3 regions of the Arthrobacter sp. AOP29-A2-19 genome follow, and region 3 is predicted to be linked to each of the others. Evidence: predicted binding sites of a transcription regulator. Region 3 holds the regulator's gene; each other region holds the start of a gene.

Region 1 (7,002 bases), 510 kb from region 3:
CCGGCCCCCCGTTGAACAGGGTGTCGCCGCTGAACAGCACGCCCAGGTCCGGCGCGTGGAAACACGTGGACCCGGGTGAATGGCCGGGCGTGTGCAGCGCGGTCAGGGTGGTCCCGGCCACCTCGAACGCGTCGCCGTCGGCGATGGACGCGTCCGGGCGCGTGCCCGGGAAGACGTCCTCCCACAGCATCTGGTCCTCGGCGTTCATCGCGACGGGCGCCCCGACCAGTCCGGCGAAGTCGCGCGCGTGGCGGATGTGGTCGTCGTGGCCGTGGGTCAGCAGGACCGCCTTGACCGAGCGCCCGCCGACCGCCTCCGCGATGGCGGCAGGGTCGTGGGCGGGATCGATGACGAACACCTCGGAGTCGTCTCCGACGATCCAGACGTTGTTGTCGACGTCCCAGGTCCCGCCGTCGAGCGAGAACGTCCCGGACGTCACGAGGTGCTCGATCCGCGCGCCCATCTAGAGCTCCACCACGGAGCGCAGGACGGTGCCGGCGTGCATCTTGTCGAAGGCTTCCTCGATCTGGTCCAGGCCGATGCGCTCGCTGACGAAGGCGTCGAGGTCCAGGCGGCCGAGCTTGTACTGCTCCACCAGCATGGGGAAGTCCCGCGACGGGAGGCAGTCGCCGTACCAGGAGGACTTCAGGGAGCCGCCGCGCCCGAACACGTCGAGGAGGGGGAGTTCGAGCGTCATCTCGGGCGTGGGGACGCCAACGAGCACCACGCGGCCTGCGAGGTCGCGGGCGTAGAAGGCCTGCTTGTACGTCTCGGGCCGGCCGACGGCCTCGATGACGACGTCGGCGCCGAAGCCGCCGGTCAGCGCCTGGATCGCGGCGACGGGATCCTCGTCGCGGGAGTTGACGCCATGGGTTGCGCCGAGGCTCTTGGCCAGCTCGATCTTGGCCGGGTCGATGTCCACCGCGATGATCGTGGTTGCGCCGGCGAGCCGTGCCCCAGCGATGGCAGCGATGCCGACCCCGCCGCAGCCGATCACGGCCACGGACTCGCCGCGCTTGACCTCGCCGGTGTTGATGGCGGCGCCGATGCCGGCCATCACGCCGCAACCCAGGAGCCCGACGGCGGCGGGATCGACGTCGTCGTCGACCTTGGTGCACTGGCCGGCCGCGACGAGCGTCTTCTCGGCGAAGGCCCCGATGCCCAGGGCGGGGGAGAGCTCGGTGCCGTCCTCGAGGGTCATCTTCTGGGTGGCGTTGTGGGTGTTGAAGCAGTACTGGGGCTGGCCCTTGGCGCAGGCCCGGCACTCGCCGCAGACGGCCCGCCAGTTCAGGATGACGCGGTCGCCCACCGCGACCTCCGTGACGTCGGGGCCCACCTGGCTGACGACGCCGGTGGCCTCGTGGCCCAGCAGGTACGGGAAGTCGTTGCCGATGCCGCCCAGCTTGTAGTGGAGATCGGTGTGGCAGACCCCGCACGTGAGGATGTCGACCACGGCCTCCCCCGGGCCGGCGTCCGGAACGATGATTGTCTCGATGACGACGGGCGCGTCCTTGGCCTTGACGACGACGGCCTTGACCTTCTGTGGCATGGGGGTCCATCCTCTCGGCCGCGTGCGGCGGCCAACGGGTTGCGATACGTGGGCGGCGCCGGCACCCGGGGGTGCCGACGCCATTTATCCAATCACACGACCGCTAGAGCCGTTCGCGCACCTGCTCAATGCGCGGGTTCGTGACGGCCGAACCATCCGGGAAGACCAGCGTCGGCACGGTCTGGTTGCCCCCGTTGAAGGACTCGACGATTTCGGCCGTGCCGGGCACGTCCTCGATGTTGACCTCGCGGTAGGCGATGCCGTCCGCGTCCATGGCCCGCTTGAGGTTGCGGCAGTAGCCGCACCACGACGTGGTGAACATGGTGACGGTTCCGTCGGCGGGCACGTATTCCTGAAGATTCGCAGCAGTCATGTCCGCGTCAACGATGCCTGTGAGAGTCTTATTCCATGTGCGGACGATACGTGATGGCGCGGGCCGTCGGGGATCTGGTGGCGGAGCTCGAGGCGGAGGCCGACGAGGCCATGGAGCTGCGGCAGTCCTGGAACGTCGCCCCGACGTCGGACGTGCCGATCGTCCTGGAGCGCCTCATCGACGGCAGGCGCGTGCGCCAGCTGCACGTCGCCAAGTGGGGCCTGGTCCCCGCATGGGCGAAGGATCCATCGGTGGGGGTGCGGTCCTTCAATGCCCGCAGCGAGACCGTTGTGGAGAAGCCGTCGTTCCGCAAGGCGGTGCACGCTCGGCGCTGCGCGGTTCCCGCCGAGGGGTATTACGAGTGGCGCAAGACCGGCGAGGGCAAGTCGCTGGCCAAACAGCCGTACCTGGTCCGTCCCGCGGACGGTTCGCTCATCCTGTTCGCCGGCGTCTACGAGTGGTGGAAGGACCCGTCCAAGGAGGACGGGTCCCCGGGCCAGTGGCTGCTCTCGACGTCGATCCTCACCGCCCCGTCCCCGGAGCCGGGATCGGGGAACCCGGCGCTTGAGGAACTCGCGAGCCTGCACGACCGGCTCCCCATGCCGTTGGACCGCGACGCCCTCTCCGACTGGCTCGATCCCCGGGACACGGACGCCGCGTCCCTGGTGGCGTGGGCCCGCGACGGTGCGTACCGCGTGGCCTCGAAGTGGGAGTTGCGCGCGGTGGATCCGGCGGTGGGCAATGTCCGCAACGACCACCCCGACCTCATGGAGCCCGCGGCTCCCGCGGAGCCGGTGGCCGGGCTGTTCTGATGCGGCCGCCGGCCCTCAGCCCAGTTGGATGCGGCCGTGGGCGTCCATCCCGAAGGCGGGGTTGTGGACGAAGTCCCAGCGGAACCCGTCCGGGTCGGCGACACAGGCGCTGGTGCCGCCCCAGTCGCGCGTCTCGGGTGCGTTGACACCCGTGGCCCCGGCGGCCAACGCATGCCGGTAAAGATCGTGGACCCCCTGCGCGCTGGAAGTGTTGTGGCCTAGGGAGACGGGCGGGGCCTGGGGGCCGAAGCCGACGTCGCCGTACTCGCCTGGCATGCTCGCCACGTTCCAGAGCGCCAGCATCAGACCGTGGCCGGCCTGGACGAAGGCGATCTCCCCGGGCAGGTGCTGGAGCAGGCGGAAGCCGAGCCCGCCGACGTAGAAGTCGCGCGATGCCTCGACGTCGCGCACACCGAGGGTGACCGCGGAGATGTTCGGGACGGCCGTTGTGGCGGGGGTTGGTTCCATGCGGCAAGCCTAGGCGGCCCGGCACCGCTCCAACAGGGTGGCGCAAAGTGTCGGTGCCCGCGCATAGCCTCGTCTTGATTCGAACACATCTTCGAATACAATGGAGTTGCCGCCCCACCGCTTCCCAGGGGCGTTGGCTTCCCGTTCCCATTGGTGCTTCCGGGGTTCTTCTCACGCTCCCGGCGCACGGAAATGGAGGTTGCCCAATGGGCCTGTTCACACAGTCCGTGGAGGTCGAATGCACGCCCGCCGGCCTGCCGCTGCGCATGCGCTGGCAGGGACGCGAATACCGGGTCGCCGCGCAACCGGTTCGCTGGTTCGAGCGCCGCAAGTGGTGGTCCGAGGAGGTCCGTGCGGAGCGCGGACGCGGCCCCGGGCTGGTCGACCACGAGATCTGGAGGCTCCAGGTCCGCCAGGCGGGCCTCGGGCCGCTCCGGACGTTCGAGGTTTCACGCCAGGTGGAGACCGGCCGGTGGCGGCTGATCCGCATCCACGACGCATTGAAAGAGAGCGCGTGAGCTTCACCCATCTCAACGTCTCCACCGCCTACAGCGCCCACTACGGGGTGTCGTGGCCGGAGGAACTCGCGCGCCGGGCGGCAGCGGACGGCGCCGACGCGTTGGCCTGCACCGACCGGGACGGCCTCTACGGGACGGTGAAGCACCTCAAGGCCTGCCGGGAAAACGGGCTGGATCCGATTGTCGGGGTCAGCCTCGCCGTGCTCGAAGCCGACCCGGCGGGCTCGCCGTCCCGGAGGCCGCTGCCTCCCCGCGTTGCGGGCCGCGTGATCGTGCTGGCGCGCGGCAAGTGCTCCGGAGCGGGATACACCGCGCTGTGCCGCCTGGTCTCCGCCGCCCACGAGGGAACCGGCGCCAACGGCAAAAAGCCCGTGGGGGTCACCCGGGCCGAACTGGCGCGCCATGCCGCGGGCCCGGGCGGAGAGCCCGTCCTGATGGTGCTCGCCGGCCCCCAGTCCGACGTCGGCGAGGCGGCGCTGCGTCGCGACTACGGGCTTGCACGGAGCCTGCTGGGGAGGTGGCGCGAATCCCTGCCGGACGGCGCCCTGGCGGTGGAGGCCGTCACGCACCTCAGCGCGCCGGGGGAGAGGCTGAGCACGGCGCACGCCGTGCGCATGCTCAGGGCGGCCCGCGACTGCGGCGTCCGGGCGGTCCTGAGCAACGCGGTGCGCTACTCGGACCCGGACGGCGCCGCCACGGCCGACGTGCTGGACTCTGCGCGCGCCCTCAGTTCGCTGGACACGCTGAAGGACCTCCAGCCCAACGGGCAGGGATGGCTGAGGGGGGCAGCCGCCATGAAGGAGCTGGCCCGGGAGATCGCGGTCGAGTCCGGCGACGGCGCGGCGGCCGCCGCCCGTCTGCTCGGGGACACCGAGTCCGTGGCCGACTGGTGCCGGCTGGATCCCGTGTCGGACGCGGGCTGGGGAATACCGGTGGTCCCGGAGGCGACGGTGATCGGAATCTCCGGGGACCCGCGCAACGAGTTGGCGGAACGCTGCGGTGCGGGAGCGAACCGCCTGTTCGCCCGGGGCCTCGATGCCCCGGGGGTGCGCGGGCGCCTCGAGCATGAGCTGGACACCATCTCGCGCCTGGGATTCTCCTCCTACTTCCTCACTGTCGCCGAGGTGTCCAGGATGATCACCGACATGGGGGTCAGGGCCGCCGCCCGCGGCTCGGGCGCCTCGAGCCTGGTGAACTACCTGCTCGGCGTCAGCCATGTGAACCCGCTTGCCCACGACCTGCTGTTCGAGCGGTTCCTGTCGATGGACCGGTCGACGCTGCCGGACATCGACATCGACGTCGAAAGCGCGGAACGCCACCGCGTCTACAGGAGCATCTTCAAGCGCTTCGGCTCCGAGCGCGTCACCCTGATGAGCATGCAGAACGGATACCGGGCCCGCGGGGCCGTCCGCGACGCCGGCCTGGCCCTGGGCTTCGAGGGCGGGGAGATCGATGCCATCGCCAAGCAGCTGTGGCGCTTCTCGGCCAGAAACTTCCGCGAGGCGCTCGAGGAGAAGCCGGAACTGCGCCAGTTCGCCGACCGCGTCGGGGCCGAGCGCCAGCTGGACCTGCTCGTGGACCTGACGGAACGCCTGGACCGGCTGCCTCGGCACATTTCCATGCACCCGTGCGGGGTCATCCTCGGCGACGTGTCGCTTCTGGACCGCACCCCGGTCCAGCCCAGCGGCCTCGGCCTGCCCATGAGCCAGTTCGACAAGCACGACATGGACCCCATGGGCATGCTCAAGCTGGACGTGCTGGGCGTGAGGATGCAAAGCGCCATGTCGTTCGCGCTGCGCGAGGTGGTGAGGATCCATGGGAGCGGGCAGGCCGTTGCCGAGGCAGGCAGCCATCCGTTGCGGGAGGACGGCTCGCTCCCTGGGTTCCTGGACGAAGCCGGCCGGATCGATCTGGAGCGCGTCCCCCTGGACGACGAACCCACGTTCGAACTGATCCGCAGCACCCACACGCTGGGCTGCTTCCAGATCGAGTCCCCGGGCCAGCGCGAGCTCATCGGCAAGCTCGCGCCCAGGGAGTTCAACGACCTGATCATCGACATCTCTCTGTTCCGTCCCGGACCCATGAAGTCGAACATGATCAAGCCCTACCTGGAGAACCGCCACGGCTTCGCCCCGGAGATCTACCCGCATCCGGACCTGAAGCCCGCGCTCGCCGAAACGCACGGCGTCACCGTCTTCCACGAACAGGTGCTGCGAACCTTCCACGTGATGACCGACTGCGGGCTGGCGATGGCGGACGTCTTCCGGCGCCTCCTCGGCAACCCGGACCAGGAGCCGGTGGTGGAAAGGTTCTTCCGCAGGCATTCGATGGAACGGGGCTATTCCCTCCAGGTGGTGGACGAGGTGTGGGAGACGCTGAAGGCCTTCGGAAGCTTCGGCTTCTGCAAGGCGCACGGCGCGGCATTCGCCGTGCCCACCTACCAGTCGGCGTGGCTTAAGGCACACCACCCCGAGGCGTTCCTCGCCGGGCTGTGGGAGCACGATCCGGGCATGTACCCCAAGCGCCTGCTCGTTGCAGAGGCACGGAGGATGGGCATTCCCATCCTCCCGCTGGACATCAACCGCAGCGGCTCGGAGTACAGGGTGGAACCGGTCCACGGGGAGGGCGGGACCCGGCTGGGAATCAGGCTCAGCCTGGCCGGGATCTACGGCATGTCGGCCACCGAGGTCTCCCGGGTGGTTGCCGGGCAGCCCTATGGTTCCCTGGCCGACGTGCGCGACAGATCGGGGCTGACCCGCGCATCGTTGACCCGTGTGGCCGCCCTCGGCGCTTTCGACCACTTCCAGAAGGTGGCGGGCCGCGGCAATCGGGCGGATCTGCTGCGCCATCTGGGGTCCCAGCCGGCACACAAGGTTCCGAGGAGGTACCGGCCGCTGCCCGGGCAACGTCCGCTGCCCATCGCCGACCTCGAGTTTGGGGCGCTGCGTGCGCTGGAGCCGGCCCCCACGCTCGAGGAAACGGTCCGCACCGAACTGGACCTTATGGCGGTGGATGTCAGCGGCCACCTGATGGACTCCCACGCGCATCTGCTCCAGAAGCACGGGGTCACCGCGTCCAAGGACCTGCTGGGATTGCGCAACGGCACCGAGGTAATGGTCGCGGGTGTGCGGGTTGCCACCCAGACGCCTCCCATGCGCAGCGGACGCAGGGTGGTGTTCATCTCCCTCGACGACGGAACGGGGTGCGTGGACTGCACCTTCTTCCACGAGGCCCAACAGAACTCCGGTCCGCTGCTGTTCTCGACCCGCCTGATGCTGGTCC
Region 2 (7,002 bases), 1.0 Mb from region 3:
ACGGGTTTGTCCGCGACCTGGACGCCGCGAACGCACGGAAGGCCTGGGGCCACCCCAGCGTGAACACCTGGTACAAGAACAAGTTCGGCCGCGTCTCCCAGATCTGGCCCTTCCCGGTGCTGGACTACTGGAAGATCACCCGCGAGGTAAAGCTCGACGACTACAACGAGCTCTCCTAGCGTGGGCCGCGACAGCACCGCCGGCGCCACCGGAACCCTGCCGGCGTACGCCGCGACGGTGCGCGGCGGCGTCGTCCACGCGGCCGGCGTCCGCTACGGCGTGCGCCGGGACCCGCGCGACAGGTTCTCCGCTCTGGCGGACCCTCCGCGTCCCCTGCAGGACGCGCCGGCGGCGTTCCCGCAGGCTCCAGGATCCATGGACTGGCTGCTGGGGACCGCGCTCTCGCGCATGCCGCAGCACGAGGACGCCTTCCAGCTGAACGTCTGGGCACCGGAGGCCGCCCGCAACGCGCCGGTCCTTGTGTTCCTCCCCGGAGGCGCCTACGTGAGCGGCGCGGGGACGGTGGGCTGGTACGACGGGGAACGGCTGTCCCGCGAGGGTGGCGTGGTGGTCGTGACGGTCAACTACCGACTCGGGGCGCTGGGGCTCGTCGCCGGCGACGGCCTGGAGAACCGCGGCATCGCCGACGTGCTGCAGGCACTGCGCTGGGTCCACGGAAACATTGCCGCGTTCGGGGGAGACCCCGGCGCGGTGACCCTCGCGGGACAGTCCGCCGGCGCGTGGATCGCCTTCGCGCTGGCGCAGGCCGAACCGGCGCGCGGTCTGTTCCGCCGTGCCGCCCTGTTCAGCCTGCCGTTCCAGCCGCCGCTGACCGCCTTGGAGGCCGGCGAGCGGGCGGCCATCTTCCGCGGCGCGCTCGGGACCGATCCGGCGACGGCGGACAGGGGAGCGATTCTGGCCGCCCAGGGCGCGGTGTCCCGCGCCTACGCGGGCCGCGGGCTGGGCCTGCAGCCGGTCGCCGACGGCGTCCTGGTCCCCGCGGACCTCGGCGACTTCCGGGCGGCGGCGCCGCGGCTGCACGTTGACGGCATCCTGCTCAACTCAAACGATGACGAGGCCGCCGCGATGCTGCACGGGCTGCCCGTCCCGGCCGTCTCGCCAGAGATGGCGGCCGGCTTCATCGCGTCGCGTTTCGCGGACCCCGCCGCGGCCGCCCGGGCCATCGACGAGCGCCTCCCCGGGGCCACGCAGCACGCGCGCATGGCCGAGGCCATGAGCCTGCACGAGTTCCGGCTGGCGGCCACCGAGCTGGCGGCGGCGTCCCACGGTGCCGGAATTGCCGCGACGCTGCTCCGGTTCTCCGTGCGGAGCCCGTTGGAGGGCGCCGGATCCGCCCACAACTTCGAGTTGCCGTTCCTCTTTGGCAACCCCGCCGACTGGGCCGACGCCCCGATGCTCCAGGGACTCGACGGGGACGTGCTCGAGGCGGTCGGCGCGGACCTGCGCGCCCTGCTGCTGGGCTTCGTTCGCTCGGGGGTCGCGTTAACCGCCGACGGGATGCCCGCGCCGGTCTTCGACCCGGCGCGGCCGCGGATGCTTCGGCTGACCGCCGGCGGGACGGCAACCGCGGTCCCCGAGACCGGGTTGTCGCCCCGCCGCCAGCCATAAGGCCTCCCCGGCGCGCTAGAAGCGCGTGATGACCGACCGGGCCACCGAGCCGCCGCGCAGGGCCTCGTAGCCGGCGTCGATCCCGTCCAGGCCGATGTGGTTGGACACCAACTCGTCGAGCTTGAACCGGCCCTGCAGGTAGAGGTCCGCATACAGGGGGATGTCCACCTTCAGGTTCGTGGATCCCATGGCGACGCCGCGGATCCCCTTCTGCCGGCCCATCAGGTCGCCGAACGGCGTGATGTCGATCGTGGCCCCGGGGCGGTGGACGCCGATCAGGTAGGCCGTGCCGCCGATCCCCAGCATGGCGACGGCGTCCATGGCGGTCTGCCGCAGGCCGATGACCTCGAACGCGTGGGAGGCGCCGCCCCCGGTCAACTCCCTGACCGCCGCCACGGCGTCGGTTTGGGACGGGTCGACGGTGTCCGTGGCGCCGAAGACCCTGGCGAGCTCGAGCTTGCCCGGCTGCAGGTCCACCGCGATGATGCGCCGCGCGCCGGCCAGCGCCGCGCCCTGGACGACGTTCAGGCCCACGCCGCCGCAGCCGATGACGACGGCGGTGTCGCCCGGACGGATGCGGGCGGAGTTGATGGCGGCTCCCGCCCCCGTGACGACGCCACAGCCCAGCAGCGCGGCCCGGTCGAAAGGGATGTCCTCGCTCACGGCGACCACGGAGTTCTCGTGCACCAGCACCTGTTCGGCGAACCCGCCCACGCCGATGAACTGAGTCAGGGCCTCTCCGTCCCGGCTCAGCCGCGGGGCGGCGCCGGGGGGCCGCTCGGCCTCCTGGGGCGCGCGGCATTGGAACGGCCTTCCCGTCCGGCACCCGGTGCAGTGCCCGCAGCTGGCGATGGGCGAGGTGACCACGTGCTGGCCCGGCCGGAACCCGCTGACACCGGGCCCGCAGGCGGCGACGACGCCGGCCACCTCGTGACCCAGCACCGCCGGAAGCGGGAAGCCGACGTCGTTCGATGCGACGTGCAGGTCGCTGTGGCACAGGCCGCTGGCCCGGACGTCGATGAGGACCTCCCGGCCGATCGGCTCGGCGATCGCGATGTCGTGGATGGCGAAGGGCGCACCCACCCCGTCGATTACTGCTGCCTTCACTCCGTGCTCCTCATCTTGGGGGAACCGCCGGTCAGCGGCGGGCGTGACGTGGGCCACAAGAAAACATAGTATGACTTTTAGTACAAAAAGTATTCAAGAATCTTTTATCTGAGGAGTGCGTTATGAAGGCAGCGGTCATCAACACCCCCAACGGCCATTTCGACATCGAGGAGCTCGTGATCTCCGATCCCGTGGGTGGCGAGGTGCTGGTGGAGGTGAAGGCGGCGGGCTTGTGCCACTCGGACATGCTGGTGGCCTCCATCGACCGCGGGAGGCCGCTGCCGATGGTGGCCGGCCACGAGATGGCGGGCATCGTGGCCGCGGTCGGCCCCGACGTGCGCGGCCTATCGGTGGGCGACCACGTGGTGGGCTCCGAGGTGAGCTTCTGCGGTCATTGCGAGGAGTGCGGGCGGGGCAACACGTTCCGCTGCCTGGCGCCGGGCGAGATCGTCCGTGCCGCCGACGCCGGGCCCAAGCTGCGCCGCGGCGGCGAGACCGTCCAGGCCTTCGGCGTCGCCGGCTTCGCCGAGTACACGCTCTGCCACTCCAACAAGCTGGTGCGCATCCCGAAGGAGATCCCGTTCCCGCAGGCGGCCGTCCTCGGCTGCGCGACCACCACCGGGGTCGGCGCCGCACTGAACACGGCCAAGGTCCAGCCGGGGGACACGGTCGCGGTCGTCGGGCTCGGCGGGATCGGGCTGAACATCCTCTCCGGCGCCCGCATCGCCGGCGCGTCCACCATCATCGGCATCGACGTGCACGCCTCCAAGTTGGAGTTGGCGTCCCGCTTCGGGGCCACGCACACGGTCAATTCCGCCGGGGAGGACGCGGTGGCGCGCGTCCGCGCAATCACGGGCCGGGGCGTCCACCACTCCTTCGAGGCGATCGGGCTGGGCAAGACCCAGACCCAGGCCATCGACATGACCCGGGTGGGCGGCGGCGCCTACTTCATCGGCATTCCGCAGGGTGCGCCGTTGGAGTTGAACGTCATGACGCAGCTGATGATGTCCCAGCGCCGCATCCAGGGCGTGTACATGGGGTCCAGCGACATCCGGCGCGACATCCCGTACTACGCGGACCTCTACCTGCAGGGCCGGTTGAACCTCGACGACCTCATCGCGCGGGAAATCCGGTTGGACGACATCAACGAGGCCTACAGGCTCCAAGGGGCGGGCGGCATCGCCCGCAGCGTGATCACGGCGTTCTAGGAAATTGATCCCGCCGAGTCCTTGCCAATGTCCCGACCGGTAAATAGAATCAAGTACAGAATATATTTTCTATACGAAAATATGTAAGACGATCAGGGGCGCAGGTCCCACCGCCGAAGGAGCACAAAGTGACCGCACGCACCGGAGCAGAATACAGGGCCGGACTGGACGACTCCCGGGAAGTCTGGCTGGGCGACGAGCGCATCAACGTCGTCGAGCACCCCGCCTTCAGGGGCTCCGTCGAAGGAATGGCCGCGTACTTCGACTACCAGCACAAGTACGCCGCCGACTGCCTGATGGAGGACCCGGCCACGGGCGGGAGCATGAACGTCAGCCTCTCGCTGCCCAGGAGCGCCGAGGACATCGCCCGCCGCCACCGTGCCTTCGACCGCCTGGCCCGGTACTCCAACGGCATGCTGGGCCGCACGCCCGACTATGTGAACGTGGTCCTCGCCGGCCACGTCTCCCGCAAGGACATCTTCGACAAGTCCGGCGACCCGGTGTTCCACGAGCGGCTCGCGGCCTACCACCAGGAGGTCGTCGACAGGGACCTCGCGCTGACCCACACGATCGTCCACGCCGCCATCGACAAGAGCGTCGGCGAGCTGCAGGGCATGAACGAGGAGCTCACTCTGCGCGTCGTCGAGCGCACAGCGGAGGGTCTGATCGTCCGCGGCGCCAAGATGCTGGCGACCCTGGGCCCCATCGCCGACGAGCTGTACGTCTACCCGGCGGTTCCGATCCAGCCCGGCTTCGAGGAGTACGCGCTCTCCTTCGCGATCCCCGTCGCCACCCCCGGCGTCGTCGCCGTCTGCCGCGACCACTACGGCGTGGACGCGGAGATCGTGGACCGGCCCTTCTCCTCGCGGTTCGACGAGCAGGACGCCGTCATCATCTTCGACGACGTGCTGGTGCCGTGGGGGCGCGTATTCATCGACGGCAACCTGGACGTCTACAACTCCCTGAACTCCGGCACCGCCACCGGCAACACCCAGCAGCAGACCGCCATTCGCGCCTGCGTGAAGCTGGAGTTCGCGTACGACCTCTGCGTGCAGATGGCCAAGGTCACCGCCACGGACACCAAGGCGGACGTGGCGTCGATGCTGGGCGAGATCTACTCCTACCTGCGCATCGCGCGCGCCGTCGTCCACTCCGCCGAGGTCAACGCCTCGGACTGGGGCGGCGGGGCGTTCTTCTGCCACGACGACATCTCCGCGCTGCGCACCATGATGCCGCTGTGGATGGTCCGGGTGAACGAGATCATCAAGTCGATGGGGTCGCACAACCTGCTGGCCACGCCGACGTCGGCCGCGTTTGGCGACCCACGGCTCGGCCCGCTGCTGGAGAAGTACCTGCCCGGGGCCAACGGCATCTCCGCCCAGGAGCGCGCCCGCATCTTCCGCACCGCCTGGGACTTCGCAGGTTCCGCCCTGGGCAGCCGGATCGAACTCTACGAGCGCTTCTATCTCGGCTCCGTCGCCCGCGCCCGCGCCCTGGACCACCGCAAGGCCCAGGCCAAGGGGGAGACCGGCTCCTACCGGGCGCTCTTCGAGGAGGCCGGCATCGCGCCGGCGCCCGCGGCGCCGTTGGACACGATCGCGGCCATGCAGGCCGCCGGCGCCAGGGCGTAGGTTCCGCCATGACCACCACCACTCGGGCGACGGCGACCATCACCGACACGGTCAGCGCGCACATCGTGGGCACGGGCTTCGATGCCTTCGATGCCCGCACCATCGCGCGCGCCAAGGTCCGCATCCTGGACTCGCTGGGCAACATCGCGGCCGGCCACCGCGCGCAAGGCAACGACGCATTGCTCGCGCTGGCCTCCCGGTGGGGCGGGGCGCCGGAAGCCACGGTGCTGGTGCACGGAGTGAGGGTTCCGGCCCACACCGCCGCCATGCTGAACGCGGCCATGATGCGCTCCTACGACTTCGAGGCGATCGGCGCGGAGGGGCCCGGCCACACGCAGGCAGCCGCGCACCTCTCGGGCACCACGGTCGCCGTCGCGCTGGCCGTGGCCGAGCAGCGGGGCGCCGGGGGCAGGGACCTGCTCACGGCCCTGATCCTCGGCGACGACCTGACGGCCCGGCTGGGCATGGCGCAGGGGTTCGACGTCTACTCCGGCCAGGACAACACGGGCACCATCAACGGCCTGGGCGGTGCGGCGATCGCCGCCAAGCTCCGGGGGCTGGACGCGCCGCAGCTGCGCAACGCGCTGGGCATCGTGGAAAACCAGTTGGCCGGGACGGTCGCCAACATCTTCGACCAGACGCTGGCCTTCAAGTTGCCCATGGCCTTCGCGGCCCGCAACGCGATCGTCTCCGCGGAGCTGGCGGAGCTCGGGTTCACCGGACCGATCGACGCGATCGGAGGGAAGTTCGGCTTCCTGGACGTCTTCGGCACCAACCCCAAGCCGGAGGGCATCACCGCGGACCTGGGGGAGGCCTTCTACGGCGACTGCGTCATCAAGCCGTGGTCCGCCTGCCGCGCCAGCCACCCCTCGCTGGACGCCTGCGTGCGGTTGGTGACGGCGAACGACGTCGTTCTGGACGAGATCGAGGAGGTCCGCATCCACGTCACGCCGCGGACGCTGGCCGGGTTCGTGGGCCAGGAGTTCGAGGTCGGCGACTGCCCCGAGGTTTCGGGCGCGTTCAGCATCCGCTTCACCGCCGCGACGGCGCTGATGTACAAGACGGTGCGTCCGGAGCACCTGAACGTGGAGCACATGGGCGACCCACGCCTGCGCGGGCTGCTGGACAGGATCACGCTGGTGGACTCCCTGGAGCCCACCGAGTACCTCACCGCCGAAGTTGAGCTGTTCATGCGCGACGGGACACGGTTGCACACCCGCGTCGACTCGCCCCTGGGCGACATCCACGCGAACCCGCTGAGCGAGGAGGCCATCAGCGAGAAGTATTACGCGAACGTCGAGTTCGGCGGCCGCGTCAGCCGCGCCAACGCCGAGCGCGCAGCCGACACCATCCGCGATCTCGAGTCCCTCGAGAACATCTCGACCCTGGTCGAGCTCTTCACCCCCGCGAACAACTAACCGTCCCGC
Region 3 (7,002 bases):
TACACGGTGGCCCCTGGCGACTGCAGCGCAAGACTCAGGGCGATGGGGCCCCAGCCGCAGCCGATGTCCAAGAGCGCGCCGTGCCCGGCGGGGGCCGGCGCGCCGGCCAGCAGGACCGCGGTGCCCTTGTCCACGCCGTCGGGGCTGAAGATCCCGCCGGAAGTCACCACAGTGCGGTCGGCGCCGCCAAGGCGCACCGTGACGGTCTTGCGCTTGAGCGGTGTGGACGGCTGTGCGCTGAAATAGTGGTCGGAACCCATGCAGGCAGGTTAACCGCCACCGCTGTTCCGCGGGAAATCCGCGGGGATGCCGAGCTGTGCCGGAAGGGCGCGCGAGAGGGCGACCCGTCCGTTCGCCCACCGGGGAACCATGGTCCAAATGACGGGGGTGGGGACTATTCTGGAAGGAACAATCCGCCAAAGGGGAACATGACCAATTTGAACCAGCCCAACCCGCAGGACCACGGCCTGAACGAGGACGAGATCCAGTCCGTGATCGACCGTATCCTGGCCGCGGACAACGCGGCCGCGAAGAAGTCCGCGGGCAAGCCCTCCGGCGGCGCCGACGGCGCGTTGTCGGGAGGCCGGGCACAGGCGCTGGGCTTGACCGGGCGCGAGCATTCGGAGTTCGACGGCGACCAGCGGGACCTTGAGGAGAGGCGCGCACTCCGCCGCGTTGCCGGCCTGTCCACCGAGCTGGAGGACGTCAGCGAGGTCGAGTACCGGCAGCTGCGCCTGGAGCGCGTGGTTCTCGCCGGCATCTGGACCGAGGGGACAGCCGCGGACGCGGAGAACTCGCTGCGCGAACTCGCGGCGCTGGCCGAGACGGCGGGCTCGGAGGTGCTGGACGGTGTGATCCAGCGGCGCCTGAAGCCGGACCCGGGAACGTTCCTCGGATCCGGCAAGGCACTCGAGCTCAAGGAGATCGTCGCCGCGACCGGTGCCGACACCGTCGTTGTGGACTCGGAACTCTCGCCGTCCCAGCGGCGCGGACTCGAGGACATCGTCAAGGTGAAGGTCATCGACCGGACCGCACTGATTCTGGACATCTTCGCGCAGCACGCGCAGAGCCGCGAAGGCAAGGCGCAGGTTGAGTTGGCCCAGCTCGAGTACCTGCTCCCGAGGCTCCGCGGCTGGGGCGAGTCCATGTCCCGGCAGGCTGGCGGTCGCGTCGGCGCGGCGGGCGGCGGCATCGGTTCCCGTGGCCCCGGCGAGACCAAGATCGAGCTGGACCGGCGGCGCATCCGCACGCGCATGGCCAAGCTGCGCCGCGAGATCACCGCCATGAAGCCGGCGCGGGAAACCAAGCGGGCCAACAGGAAGCGCAACACCGTTCCGTCCGTGGCCATTGCGGGCTACACCAACGCCGGCAAGTCGTCGTTGCTGAACCGGCTGACCGACGCGGGCGTCCTGGTGGAAAACGCGCTGTTCGCCACCCTGGACCCCACCGTCCGCAAGACGGAGACCGCCGATGGGCTGGGCTACACGCTGGCCGACACCGTCGGGTTCGTCCGCTCGCTGCCGACGCAACTCATCGAGGCGTTCCGCTCCACGCTGGAGGAGGTCGCCGACTCGGACCTCATCCTGCACGTGGTCGACGCGTCGCACCCGGACCCGGAAGGCCAGATCCACGCCGTCCGGCAGGTCTTCACCGAGGTGGATGCGCAGAACGTCCCCGAGATCATCGTCCTCAACAAGGCCGACATCGCCGACCCCTTTATTGTGGAGCGAATCCGCCAGCGCGAGCCCCGCCACGTCGTCGTTTCGGCACGAACCGGGGACGGCATACCGGAACTGCTGCGCATGATCAGCGAGTCGATCCCTCGGCCGGACGTGCGTCTGGAGCTCCTTGTGCCCTACGAGCGCGGCGACGTCGTCAACCGCCTCCACGGCTCGGACGCGGAAATCCTGGAAACCGAGCACGTGGAGCACGGAACAAGGATGGTCGTCAAGGTCCGCGAGGGCCTGGCGGCCGAACTGGAGCAGTTCGCCGTCCATGGCTGAGGTCGACGACGTTCTTGGACTTCTCGATGCTGCCGTCGAGGGAATGGGCGGACAGAACCGACCCGGACAGCACCAAATGGCGCAGAAGGTGTGCGAATCCCTCGAATCCGGCAAGCACCTTCTGGTGCAGGCCGGGACGGGCACCGGCAAGTCGCTCGCCTACCTGGTTCCCGCGATCGCCCACGCCCTCGAGTCGGACAAGCCCGTCGTCGTCTCGACCGCGACCCTTGCGCTCCAGGCCCAGATCGTAGGCAGGGACGTGCCGCGGCTGCTGAAGCAGCTGGGGCCACACCTTCCTCGGCCGGTCGACGTCGCGCTCGCCAAGGGGCGCGGCAACTACGTCTGCAAGTACAAGCTGGGTGGCGGGTATCCCGACGAGGACGAGGGCGCGCTCTTCTCCCTCGGCGACGACGGCGCGGCGAGGCCGCTGACGGCCGGGGCCGGCCCCGGCAGCGCGTTGGGCCAGGAGGTCGTCCGCCTGCGCGAATGGGCCGAGGACACGGAGTCCGGCGACCGGGACGACCTGGTCCCGGGTGTGAGCGACCGCGCCTGGCGGCAGGTCTCGGTCACGGCCATGGATTGCCTGGGGGCACAGAAGTGCCCCATGGCGGAGGAGTGCTTCAGCGAACTGGCGCGCAAAAAGGCGGCGGACGCCGACATCGTCATCACCAACCACGCCATGCTCGCGGTCGCCGCCTTCGAGGGTCTGGCCGTGCTTCCCGAATTCGATACCGTCATCATCGACGAGGCCCACGAACTCCAGGACCGTGTAACGAGTTCGGTGACGCGCCCACTGTCCGTCGCCCTCGTTAGTGCCGCCGCCTCCGCCGCCCGGAAGCACTGCGCCGTCAGCGTGGAGGCCCTCAACCAGGCTGGCAGGGCGCTCCAGCGCAGCCTCGAGGGAGTCCCCACCGGGCTGATGCCCTCCGGGCTCAACGCGGAGCAGGCCGCCTCCGTGGCGCAAGTCAGGGAGGCCGCTCGCGTGGCCCTCTCCGACTCGAAGCCCGCGCCCAACGAGACGGTCGACGGGGGTCGGCAGATGGCCCGCTCGCAGCTGGTCTACCTCGTCGAGCAATGCGACCGCTTCGAGTCCGCCCAGGACTCGCGGGAGGTCCTGTGGGCGTCCCGCCCCGGTGCCTTCACGCCCGGCCAAGGGTTCGTTCAGCCGGACGAATCGACACCGGCAACGCTCAACGTCGCGCCGCTGTCCGTGGCGGGACGCCTGCGGGAGGGGCTTTTCGAGGGTCGTACCGTGGTCCTGACATCGGCAACGCTGGCCATCGGGGCGGCCTTCGAACCCGTGGCCGGCTCGCTGGGCCTCCTGGGCGACGGTGCGCCGACGTGGACGGGGGTCGACGTGGGGAGCCCGTTCGACTATCCGCGCCAGGGAATGCTGTACGTCGCCAAACACCTGCCCAAGCCCTCCCGCAACGTCTCGCCCGAGGCGCTCGCGGAACTGGGCGACCTGATCCGCGCGGCCGGAGGCGGAACGCTTGCCCTCTTCTCGTCCCGTCGGGCGGCGGAGGAGGCCGCCGAGGCCCTGCGACCGGTCCTCGAGCAGGAGATCCTCTGCCAGGGAGAGTCGGGGATGGCCTCCCTGGTCAAGCGGTTCGGCGAAGAACGGGACACGTGCCTGTTCGGCACCATGACCCTTTGGCAGGGCGTCGATGTCCCGGGGCCCGCCTGCCGCCTGGTCGTGATCGACCGCATTCCCTTCCCGCGCCCGGACGATCCCTTGTCCACGGCCCGGAGCCGGGACGTGGCGCGTCACGGGGGGAACGGATTTATGGCGGTCTCCGCGAGCCACGCGGCGGTCCGGCTGGCCCAGGGTGCGGGAAGGCTCATCCGGTCGACGGCGGACAAGGGAGTGGTGGCCGTGCTCGATTCCCGGCTGGCCACCGAGCGCTATGGGAGTTTCCTGCGCGCGTCGCTGCCGCCGATGTGGGCCACGACAGACAAGAAGACGGTGCTGGGCGCCCTGGAGCGGCTAGCCGGCTCCTAGGCAAGCGCCCAACGGGTCCCCGCCGCCGGTACGCCGGCGGGCAGGGCCCGCTCCCCGGGCTAGAGGGAACGCATCACCGAGACGACCTTGCCCATGATCGTGGCGTGGTCGCCGAGTATCGGTTCGTACTGGCGGTTCTGGGGGAGGAGCCACGTGTGCCCGTCCCGCTGGCGGAACGTCTTGACCGTCGCCTCGTCGTCCAGCAGGGCGGCCACGATGTCGCCGTTCTGGGCGTTCTGCTGGCGGCGCACAACGACCCAGTCTCCGTCGCAGATGGCAGCCTCCACCATCGAGTCGCCGCTGACCTTGAGCATAAACAGTTCCCCGTGGCCGACGAGCTGGCGCGGCAGCGGCATTACGTCCTCGATGGTCTGGTCGGCCAGGATGGGCCCGCCCGCGGCGATGCGCCCCACCAGCGGCACCATGGCGGTGTCCGCGGACGTGCTCAGCTCGGAAACGGGCATGCCGTTGATCGCGGTCAGGTCGGCCTCGCCCGAGGCCGACTCCGTTTTGGCCCCTTCGCTGAGCGTCAGCGGCATCAGGATCTCCATGGCCCTCGGCCGGCGAGGATCCCTGCGTATGTAGCCGAGCTTCTCGAGCTGCGCCAACTGGTGCGTGACACTGGAAAGGCTGGCCAGGCCCACCGTGTCGCCAATCTCGCGCATGGACGGGGGATACCCGTGCGAGGCCACGGCGCGCTGGATGGTTTCGAGGATTTTCTTCTGCCGGATGGTGAGGCTCTTCGGCGCCTTTTTCGGCGCCGGATTCTCCGCTGTGCTCATGCTGTACCCCATCCTCGTTGTCCCGTCGCTGCGGGAGAGTTGCGCATTCTGTCGGTGGCCGGTGGTGTAGTCGATCCCACTGGCGGCTTATCTCAACGCTAGTGGAACGGGTACCTCTTTCAAAGGTTTGTTCGAACGTGTCTCGACATTCATCGTCTAGGCATGCTAAAACTGGAGAAGTAAAATTCGAAGATGCGTTCGAATGAAAGTTTCGAAGCCAAGAACTTCGAACACGGACGGATTCGAACCCCCGCATGCTGGGGGCCGAAGCAATCAGAAAGGCACGTCATGGTTCAGATCGCGCTCCCCGCAACTGTTCGCCCCGCGGCACGCCCCCATAGCGCCGGCTCCGCCGCACGGTCCGCGGTGGCCGTCCCCCATCTCCGCATCGTCGGCGCGGACGCCGAGCCCTCGTCGGGGCACACCACCGACGTTCCACGGCGTGTGCACCTGACGCGCCGCGGCCGTTTCCTGCTGATCGGGCTTCCGGTCATGCTGGGGGCCACGGCCCTCCTGGTGTTGCTTGGCGTCTTCACCGCGCCCGCCATGGCAGCCGGAGCCGGTGCGGCATCGCCCGTCGACGCCGCGGCGGTGACCGTCGTGGAGGGCGAGACGCTCTGGGCGCTGGCAGCCGAATTCGCGCCGCACCGCGACCCGCGAGAGATCATCGCGGAGATCGTCGAACTGAACAACCTTTCCGGCCCAACGCTGGTTCCCGGTCAGGAACTGTTCGTCCCGTCCGGTCGGTAGGGCCGCGCCAGGAGCGCGCCGCGCCGGCGAATGTTACCCGTGGACCGACGCGATTGGGGCGCCGATCGGTGCCGCACTAGAATTGTCCGGTGAGTGATCAGCTTAAGCGCCTGGCCAGACTGCCGCTTCGGGACAACCTCAGGGGACTCGAGCCGTACGGTGCCCCGCAGCTTGACGTGCCGATCCTGCTCAACGTCAATGAGAACACCCATCCCGTGCCCCCCGAGGTCAGTGCCGCGATCGCGGCCGATGTCGCGGCCTGCGCCCCGGGGCTCAACCGGTACCCCGACCGCGAGTTCACCGAACTGCGGCAGCGCCTTGCCGACTATCTCGGGCACGGGCTGACGGCCGACCACGTTTGGGCCGCCAACGGATCCAACGAAGTGCTGCAACACATTCTCCAGGCGTTCGGCGGCCCAGGCCGCATCGCCATGGGCTTTCCTCCCACCTATTCGATGTACCCGCTGCTGGCCAGCGGGACCGACACCGCTTACGTCCGGGGTGTCCGTTCCGAGGACTTCGGCCTCTCGGCGGAGTCGGCCGCGGAACAGGTTGCCGCCAGCGGAGCGAACATCGTTTTCCTCTGCTCGCCGAACAATCCCACCGGGACCGCCCTGGGACTCGACGTGGTGGAGGCGGTCTACGAGGCCGGCGAGGCGAGCCAGGCCATCGTGATCGTCGACGAGGCGTACGCCGAGTTCGCCATGATCGGCACCCGCTCCGCACTGAACCTCCTGCCCGGACGCGACAGGCTGATCGTCTCCCGCACCATGAGCAAGGCCTTCGCGCTTGCGGGCGCACGGCTCGGCTACATGGCCGCCGTGCCGGAGATCGCCGACGCGCTGCGGCTCGTCAGGCTTCCATACCACCTCTCCGCCGTTACCCAGGCGACCGCCAACGCCGCGCTGAAGCACGTCGACGTGCTGCTGGCCACCGTAGAGGACATCAAGATGCAGCGCGACAGGATCGTCGACGAACTCAAGCGGCTGGGACTCTCGCCCGCCGCGAGCGACTCCAACTTCGTGTTCTTCGGTGGGATGGAGCACCCCGGCCGGATCTGGCAGGGGCTCCTGGACGCCGGCGTCCTGGTCAGGGATGTCGGGATCCCCGGCCACCTGCGTGTGACGGCGGGCACGGAGGCCGAAACCACCGCCTTCCTGAACCGGCTCGAGGAGCTGCTCGAGCCGGAACCGTCGGGGGCCCGCGGGTAGACTTGCCCTAGGTGGCGCCTGCCCTCCGGCGCGCCGCCCACCACCTTCCAGGCCTAAGGATCATCTATGTCTGCAGAATCGCCCAACGGCCGACGGGCCCGCATGGAGCGCAAGACCAGCGAGTCGTCGGTCCTCGTGGAGCTCAACCTCGACGGGACCGGCGTCGCGAACATCAGCACCTCGGTGCCGTTCTACGACCACATGCTGACCGCGCTGTCCAAGCACTCCCTGATCGACCTGACCGTCGAGGCCAC

What was found. Region 3 encodes LexA, which represses DNA repair genes until DNA is damaged. Its sites were predicted from a motif close to TCGAACANNTGTTCGA; they were not measured.
Region 1: the regulator LexA is predicted to act here: its motif matches at 3,282-3,297, upstream of AC3ZJJ_RS06520 (DUF6504 family protein).
Region 2: the regulator LexA is predicted to act here: its motif matches at 4,001-4,016, upstream of AC3ZJJ_RS13670 (4-hydroxyphenylacetate 3-hydroxylase N-terminal domain-containing protein).

What each region holds. Positions count from the first base shown of each region.
Region 1 is NZ_CM176894.1:1,426,409-1,433,410, reverse strand. It holds gene AC3ZJJ_RS06545 (MBL fold metallo-hydrolase) at 1-463, opposite strand, end outside; gene AC3ZJJ_RS06540 (S-(hydroxymethyl)mycothiol dehydrogenase) at 464-1,549, opposite strand; gene AC3ZJJ_RS06535 (glutaredoxin domain-containing protein) at 1,653-1,922, opposite strand; gene AC3ZJJ_RS06530 (SOS response-associated peptidase) at 1,958-2,734, shown strand; gene AC3ZJJ_RS06525 (VOC family protein) at 2,750-3,202, opposite strand; gene AC3ZJJ_RS06520 (DUF6504 family protein) at 3,409-3,720, shown strand; gene AC3ZJJ_RS06515 (DNA polymerase III subunit alpha) at 3,717-7,002, shown strand, end outside.
Region 2 is NZ_CM176894.1:2,963,438-2,970,439, reverse strand. It holds gene AC3ZJJ_RS13690 (flavin-containing monooxygenase) at 1-179, shown strand, start outside; gene AC3ZJJ_RS13685 (carboxylesterase family protein) at 181-1,629, shown strand; gene AC3ZJJ_RS13680 (Zn-dependent alcohol dehydrogenase) at 1,645-2,736, opposite strand; gene AC3ZJJ_RS13675 (zinc-binding dehydrogenase) at 2,859-3,944, shown strand; gene AC3ZJJ_RS13670 (4-hydroxyphenylacetate 3-hydroxylase N-terminal domain-containing protein) at 4,073-5,575, shown strand; gene AC3ZJJ_RS13665 (MmgE/PrpD family protein) at 5,584-6,993, shown strand.
Region 3 is NZ_CM176894.1:1,937,254-1,944,255, reverse strand. It holds gene AC3ZJJ_RS09010 (class I SAM-dependent methyltransferase) at 1-260, opposite strand, end outside; gene hflX (GTPase HflX) at 429-2,003, shown strand; gene AC3ZJJ_RS09000 (ATP-dependent DNA helicase) at 1,996-4,005, shown strand; gene lexA (transcriptional repressor LexA) at 4,065-4,787, opposite strand; gene AC3ZJJ_RS08990 (LysM peptidoglycan-binding domain-containing protein) at 5,076-5,537, shown strand; gene AC3ZJJ_RS08985 (histidinol-phosphate transaminase) at 5,627-6,748, shown strand; gene hisB (imidazoleglycerol-phosphate dehydratase HisB) at 6,815-7,002, shown strand, end outside.